Regions from separate parts of the Pseudoalteromonas sp. NEC-BIFX-2020_002 genome, predicted to be linked through region 2. Evidence: predicted binding sites of a transcription regulator. Region 2 holds the regulator's gene; the other holds the start of a gene.
The links. The regulator LexA, encoded in region 2, represses DNA repair genes until DNA is damaged. The targets are predictions, from matches to a motif close to TACTGTATNNNNATACAGTA.
Positions count from the first base shown of each region.

Region 1: a site for LexA is predicted at 1,970-1,989, ahead of ruvC (crossover junction endodeoxyribonuclease RuvC). Genes of this name have one in related genera too.

Region 1 covers NZ_JABEPJ010000021.1:6,454-10,629, forward strand. The annotation lists gene ruvB (Holliday junction branch migration DNA helicase RuvB) at 1-769, opposite strand, end outside; gene ruvA (Holliday junction branch migration protein RuvA) at 777-1,394, opposite strand; gene ruvC (crossover junction endodeoxyribonuclease RuvC) at 1,397-1,921, opposite strand; gene HJP15_RS18490 (ABC transporter permease) at 2,055-4,176, opposite strand, start outside.
Region 2 covers NZ_JABEPJ010000019.1:35,782-39,957, reverse strand. The annotation lists gene coxB (cytochrome c oxidase subunit II) at 1-941, opposite strand, end outside; gene lexA (transcriptional repressor LexA) at 1,360-1,977, opposite strand; gene HJP15_RS17770 (PaaI family thioesterase) at 2,156-2,617, shown strand; gene HJP15_RS17765 (hypothetical protein) at 2,595-2,975, opposite strand; gene HJP15_RS17760 (hypothetical protein) at 3,184-3,894, shown strand; gene HJP15_RS17755 (endonuclease) at 4,097-4,176, shown strand, end outside.

The sequences.
Region 1 (4,176 bases), on a different contig from region 2:
CTACGTCAATCATATTAAGCGCGAGCTCTGCAACCTCGGCATTAACTGTACCGTCTGATTTAACTTGCGTGTAATCACGCACTCGTCGCAACAGACGATTAGCTATTCGCGGAGTACCCCGTGAACGTTTAGCTATTTCGATTGCACCATCATCGCACATTTCTAAATTTAAATAATGCGCAGAGCGCCCCACAATCGTCGACAAGTCAGCCACTGAATAAAACTCTAAACGCTGTACTATACCAAAACGATCTCTCAGCGGTGATGTTAACGATCCCGCACGAGTTGTAGCGCCTATCAAAGTAAATGCAGGTAAATCAAGCTTTATTGAGCGAGCAGCTGGGCCTTCACCTATCATTAAATCTAACTGGTAATCTTCCATCGCTGGATAGAGGATCTCTTCAACTTGTGGACTGAGGCGATGAATTTCATCAATAAACAGAACATCACCCTCTTCAAGGTTTGTAAGCAATGCCGCTAAATCGCCAGCTTTTTCAAGTACAGGCCCTGAGGTTGTTTTAATACTTACACCTAGCTCGTTGGCAACAATATTGGCTAATGTTGTTTTACCTAACCCCGGCGGGCCAAATATTAATAAATGATCAAGGGCTTCACCTCGGCTTCGTGCAGCTTCAATAAAAATTTCCATTTGCTGCTTAACATGTGGCTGACCTGTGTAGTCGGCTAAAAGTTTTGGTCTAATTGCACGGTCAACAACATCTTCATTACTTTGTTCGGTGGCATCTATTAAGCGATCCGCTTCAATCATGGTTTACTCACAACATTGATTTAAGAGACTCTTTGATCAGAACCTCTGTAGACATATCTGGCTTGCTAATCGCTTTAACCGTTTTTTGTGCTTGCGCCAACTTATAGCCCAATGAAACGAGTGCAGAAATTGCATCATCAGCCGCATTATTCGCAATTAAAGCATCTGATGCGGGCTGTATTACTGCATTATCACTAAATGGCGTGAATAAGTCATTACCCCAATCTTTTAAGCGGTCTTTCATTTCAAGTACAAGGCGTTCTGCGGTTTTTTTGCCAACACCCGGTAATTTCACTAAGCTAGTTGCATCTTCATTGTTCACACAGGTTACAAATTGCTTAGCCGACATTCCTGATAAAATAGCTAAGCCTAATTTTGGTCCAACCCCATTTGCTTTAAGTAATTCACGAAATAAAGCGCGTTCAGTTTTGTTATTAAAACCAAATAATAGCTGTGCATCTTCTCTCACAACAAAATGAGTGTAAACAATTGCCGTTTCACCAATATTGGGTAAATCATAAAAACACGTCATTGGCATGTTTACCTCGTAACCTACTCCAGAGACTTCAAGTAAGATCTCAGGTGGTTGCTTCTCTACCAATATACCGTTTAATCGACCTATCATTATTATTTCCTTAGCCTTCCTCTAACGGTTTTACTGGCACTGCCCGCTAGCTTTATTAAGTTTTGATTAGAATGTGCATGACAAATAGCAATTGCCAGTGCATCCGCTGCATCGGCTTGCGGCGTACCTGGCAGCTTTAAAATATTTTTTACCATCTGTTGTACTTGTGATTTATCTGCACCACCATGGCCAACAACAGCTTGTTTAATTTGCCTTGCTGAATATTCAAATACGGGTAATTCAGCCACAGCAGCTCCGACAATAGCAGCTCCTCGGGCCTGTCCTAGTTTAAGTGCTGAATCAGGGTTATGCGCCATAAATACTTTTTCAATCGCAAACTGTTCTGGCGAAAATTGCGCTATTAATTGGCTAATACCTTGAAAGATCATTTTTAAGCGAATAGGAAATTCGTGATCCGCCAGTTTTATACATCCACTGCCTAAATAGGTAAATTTTGCACCTTGATGAGCAATGACCCCATAGCCCGTCAACCGCGAACCTGGATCAATCCCTAAAATAATAGCCAAGCTCTTGCCCAATAAATATAACTTACTAATAAAGTAATAATGCCAGAGCACTGTATAAATTACCAGTGCATTGTCAATGCAAAAACCCGCAATTGCGGGTTTTTGTGTTAATACTATAAAATGAGTCGCAATATTAACCGAGCGAGCGCAGTAAACCTTGGGTATTTTTACGCATTGTTCGAGCAATCATAAAGTAGCCTAAAACAGCCACAAATGTGCCCCCTACTAAAGGACCAATGATCCAAATATGCGGGTGTAATTTACCGGCTAAATCAAACATTTCTCGTTGCACAATAAATAATGCGACATCACTCACTAGAGCCGCAACAAAGCCAGCCGCACTGCCGAGTAATAAAAACTCGTATAATGTCGCATTTTTTATTAATCGGCCTTTTGCACCTAGGGTGCGTAAAATCACTATTTCTTGCATTCGCTCCCCTAAGCTTGCTTGCACTTGCGAAATTAAAACTAGCGCCCCACAAAGCACCACAATGGCAAGTACAAAGCCAATTGCCAATGATACTTGCGAAATAGTCGATTGAATTTGTTTAACAAAACTATCAACATCAATAGCATTAACCGTTGGGTAAGTACGTAACAATTCACTAAAGTCACGTTTTTGATCCGTCTCTATACGAACTGAAGAAATATATGTCGCAGGAAAATCTGCCAATACATCCGGACTCAAAATGATAAAAAAGTTTGGCTTTAAGGTGGCCCAATTTACTTTACGAACACTCGTTATTTTTGCATCAAACGATTGTGCGCCAATTAAAAACGTTAATGTATCACCGAGTTTTACGTCTAAACGCGCCAGCATTGATTCTTCAATTGACGCTTCACCCGTCGCACTTTCAGAAAACCACTCGCCATCAATGATCTCATTTTGCGCTGGTGATTGTGTTAACCAAGTTAAATTAAGCTCTCGCCCGATTCCAGAGCGCGCTTCTTCATCTTTTTTCTCATTATCTTGCAACGATACTTCACGCGCTACAAGTTCACCATTTACCGCATTAACACGCCCGCGAATAGTTGGGTAAAACTCTGATACTTGAATTTTCTTTTGCGCTAAATAGTCAGTTATTACGGGTAATTCAGACTCCGTAATATTAACTAAAAATGCATTAGGTGCGTCATTCGGTAATTGTGACTGCCAATCAGCAATCATGTCGTTTTTAAGTACCACCAAAAATAAAAGTAATTTAATCGCTAATGCAAAGCTAATAAGTTGCACTGAATTTGCATTTGCGCGCTTTTGAATTGATGCAATCGCCAACGACCAACTATTGCCTGGGCGTAAACCTAATTTACGTCCGCCCCCAAAGATGATCCGTGAGACCAAAAACAGTAAACCAATAAGCACCAATGTTGAAACAAACAAAATTGCAGTAATTTTTAAGTTATTACTAAATAACCACATTAATAAAAACACAGTCATTGCAGACATGGCTAAATGTACTTTACTAACAAGTAATCTATCCCCTAAATTACGACGCAACACTCGCAGCGGCGGTATATCAAATAAGTCTAACAACGGCTTAATTGAGAACATCACAGCACAAATCACACCTGTACTAATTGCCGTTATCCAAGGTTTAATACCCGCAGCAGGTAATGTATTGTTCATAGATTTAGCTAAATAGTTCGCTGCAATATCTTGTAAACCAAAGCCTATGAGCAAGCCAATAAGCACAGATAAGGCGCACACCATTGATAAATGCAATAAGTAAATTTTGCGGATCATGTCGCGGCTACCGCCAAGGGTCTTCATCATCGCGACGGGATCGTATTGACGCTCACAATAACGCTTAGCAGAAACTGCAATAGCCACAGCAGCTAAAATAATGCCTAATAAACCTGCTAACAATAAAAAGCTTTCAGCACGATTTAAGCTATTAGCGATAGGAGATTGACGGTCTTTTACACCATACCATTGCTGATTTTCTTTTATTTGTGGCTTAAGCCAAGCATAAAAGGCATTAATATCAGACTCTTCACCAGCGTATAATTGACGATAGAACACTCGGCTTCCAGGCTGCACAACTTGCGTTTTCTCAATGTCGGCGCTATTTAACAAAACACGGCGACTGCTTGAAAAAATATTAAAAGGTGCATCAGGTTCTTCCACTAATACTTTTTCAATTGTAAATTGCGCTGCGCCGAGTTCAACCGTGTCGCCCACTTTTACATTTAACGCGTAAAAAACAGATTCACTAAACCACACATTGCCCGCACTTGGCCCTTGATTTACAATT
Region 2 (4,176 bases):
AACACCACAGGATTACCTTTGAGCGCAGGAAATACACCTGGTAAACCCATTCCTGTTGGTTGATGGCATGCGGCGCAACTAGCCATATACACTTGCTCTCCCAACACCATTAACTCCTCTTTAGGGAGGGTTTGGTCAAGCAGGGCTGCATCTGCTGCTGCTGCCGTTTTTTTGGCTTGCTTCGCTTGTTGCAACCAATCGGTAAACGCTTGCTCAGACTTAGCCTCAACAACAACAGGCATAAAACCATGATCTTTACCACATAGCTCAGCACACTGACCTCGATAAATTCCCTCTTCATTAATTTTGGTCCACGTTTCATTGATAAAGCCAGGGTTTGCATCTTTTTTTACAGCAAAATCAGGTACCCACCAAGAGTGGATAACATCGTCTGAAGTCATCAAAAAACGTACTTTTTTATTAATAGGTAATACCAATGGTTTATCAACTTCAAGTAGATAGGTGTTTGTTTTATCTGCTTGGTTGGAAATTTGATCTTGAGGGGTTGATAGAATAGAGTAAAAAGCAACGTCTTCACCCATGTATTCATAATGCCACTTCCACTGCGACCCCGTAATTTTAATGGTCAAATCTGCTTTGCTGGCATCTTCCATCGAAATTAGAGTTTTAGTAGCGGGTACCGCCATAGCGATTAAGATTACAAATGGTATTGCCGTCCAGAGGATTTCTACTTTTGTACTTTCATGGAATTGGGCAGGTTTTGCCCCTTTTGATTTTCGGTGATGGATTAGTGCCCAAAACATAACCGCGAACACAATTACACCAATCACACAACATATAATAAATATTGTCATGTGCAGTTGATAAACATCATTACTTATATCTGTTACGCCCTTTCGCATATTAAATTGGCTATTTGCCAATACTTGCTGCGGTAGAACAAACAATATAAGCCACAAGGTAGAGCTCAGTTTACCCATGTGACGACTCCTTTGAATGCTATTGCAAAAATGCAAAGCGAAAAGGCGGCACTGCTATTAAATCGCGCCAATTCGTTTATTGTTATTTTAACTGAAAGTTAACAATTTATTTATACCACAGGCATAAACACACTCATTAAAGAGCAATTGTTAATACAGTGTATTAACCAATTAGTTAAAAAATGAACAATTAGCAAGTTTTAATGGCAATTAAATTTTATTTTACTGCAAAAATAACAACTAAAAATCAGCGCGTTATTTTCCAAAGGAAGGTAATATTAAATAGCTAAAAGCAGTGGATAAGTAGGGGTAATAAGGCTTTGAATGGTACTTACAAGTGTGGGTTCTAATATATTAGGGGTTAAAAAATGTAAAGCATCAAACTTCAGCTATTTGATGCCACTCTATGAAAAAGTTATTACATCCAATCGGCGTTACGAATAACACCAACAGCCAAACCTTCTATATTGAAAGATTCATGCTCTAGATCAACTTCAATTGCGCAGAAGTCATCATTTTCAGCATGTAAGAAAACTTTTTTCCCAGCTTTTTCAATACGCTTAACGGTTACATCATCATCAACACGTGCCACCACTACTTGGCCATTTTCAGCCACTTGAGTACGATGTACAGCTAATAAGTCACCATCCATAATGCCAATATCTTTCATGCTCATGCCCTGTACACGCAGTAAAAAGTCAGCAGCTGGCTTAAATAACAGCGGATCAACTTGGCAATGGCTTTCAACATGTTGCTCAGCCAATATAGGTTCACCCGCGGCCACCCTACCAATAAGCGGTAAACCTAGTTGCTCTGGCTCATCTTCTTCAACCAGTTGAATACCTCGGCTTGCACCAGGTTTCATTTTAATCACACCTTTTTTAGCAAGTGCTTTTAAATGCTCTTCTGCCGCATTTGCACTTTTAAAACCTAGCGTCTGCGCAATTTCTGCACGCGTTGGTGGCATGCCTGTATCTTTGATAAAAGCTTTAATAAGTTCGAGAATTTGAGCTTGGCGATTCGTTAATGGGCGCATACAACTGGGTTTCCATACAGTACATTTAACTGTGAGTATATACAGTTATATGAAAATCGCAAATTTAAATTGGCTTAAATAAAACCATAAATATTGATTGAATTTATTAGTATGAAGTTACCGATATGAATGTTAAAAAGTATAAAGTAAATTTAAACCCATTGGAGAATATGGACATATGAGTATTTGGTATCAACCTATCACCCTTGAACAATGCAAAAGTCTTGATAACGGTATAAATGGACAAGGCACATTAATGAAAACCATGGGCATTGAGATTAGTGAAATTGGTGACGATTACCTCGTTGCAACTATGCCAGCCATCCCTGAGCATCATAACCCAATGGGAATAGTGCACGGTGGTGCTAATGTTGTTTTAGCTGAAACCGTCGCCAGTTATGCCGCTAATTTTGTGGTCGATTTCACAAACTTTTACTGCGTTGGACAAGAGATCAATGCGAACCATTTAAAAGCATCACGTAATGGCACGTTAACAGCAATAGCTAAGCCACTGCATTTGGGTAAGCGAACATCTGTATGGGAAGTAAAAATAACCAACAGCCGAGGTGAATTATGCTGCGTATCGAGGATGACCGCAGCAGTTGTTGAGCGTAAAATTAGCTCTGAACAGGATAAATAGTAATTTCAACACCGGCACCTATTGCAGATATGCGTAACAAGGTATCAACCTGTAATGCTTGATTAAAGCACTTTGGCGAGGTACCTGATTCAAAGCCAAGATCAAAAGTACGCTTTGAGCACGATAACCATTGTTTTAATGCTGCACGCGAACACGACTCTATTAACTCGCATAAGTGATTAATCGCCTTATCAGGAGAGGTTACTTCTCCTTTAGATTCAATGCGTGCAAGCTGTCGGTACTCATCTTTATCATAATGTAAAACCACAGCACTCTTTTTTAAGTCTGCAACTAACAGGCTAATATCTTGTTTGGATTCAAGCTCAAGATCTACATTTAAAAATTGAATTTCCGACATTATTTCTCTTTTATCTCACATTAAAAACAATGCAAACTTTAACCTATTTTTGCTTTTATACCAAATAATCTATCCCCAAGTCACCTCAAGATACATAATTCAACGTTTTATCTAAGCTAAAATCTACATGCGACAATTTGCCACATTGGCAAACCGAGTATAGCTTATAAAATACCGCGCTGAAAAATAATAACAAACAGGTAGTAATATGAATAAACGCATTTTTAAACACGCTCGTAAATTTCACAAATGGCTCGGGTATTTACTAGCAATTCAAATTTTTGCCTGGTTGTTAGGTGGTTTAGTAATGAGCGCAATCCCTCTTGAAAAAGTGCACGGTAAGCATCTTGCAGCACGCTCAATTAATAACCCATTTAATCAAGCCGATTACCCTACCTCACTTGATAATATTGTCTTGCAAGTTCCACAGCCAACTCAAATAACTTATAGTCATTTTTTAACCACCCCAATAATTACAGTGAATAACAGCGAAGGTGAGCATAGCTTTAATGGCCTTACTGGGCGCCCGCTTTTAGCACCGAGTAAAACCCAAATTATTGCAAATGCCTACGCTCATTTATTAATAGAAGCAAAAGTTAATAATGCTGTAATACTAACAACAGGCCCTCGTGAAGTGGGTTATAAACAAAATATTTGGCAAGTAACTTTTGACGACACCTTTAGCACAACGTTATATCTATCAGCAGATAATGGAAACGTTATTACTGTACGCAGTACTATTTGGCGTATTTTTGACTTTTTTTGGATGCTACATATTATGGATTACGACGAACGAGAAGACTTTAATAATCCATTACTGATCAGTTTTTCTGCCTGTAGCGTGTTATTTTGTATCACTGGATTTATTTTACTACTACAAAACTTCAGGTTGCCTCGACGTAAACGAACTCGCACATAAAATTCTCTTAATGGTGATGGCGATAACCACACGCCATCGCCGACTAAATTGCATATAAAAATATGCAATGTAAACTTTCTGATCTATAAAAATATACATTAGTTTAATTATTAAGTACTTAAGCTCGTCCGTTCAGCTGATTTACGCTATTGAATAATAACTCTAAAATACGCCCTCCTGTAGTTCACTTAAGTGATTGGATATGCCGTATTTTATTATTGCCTTATTGGCATCGCTGTTTAGTTTTAACCTTAATGCCGAGCAATTTACTCGCTTTTCTAC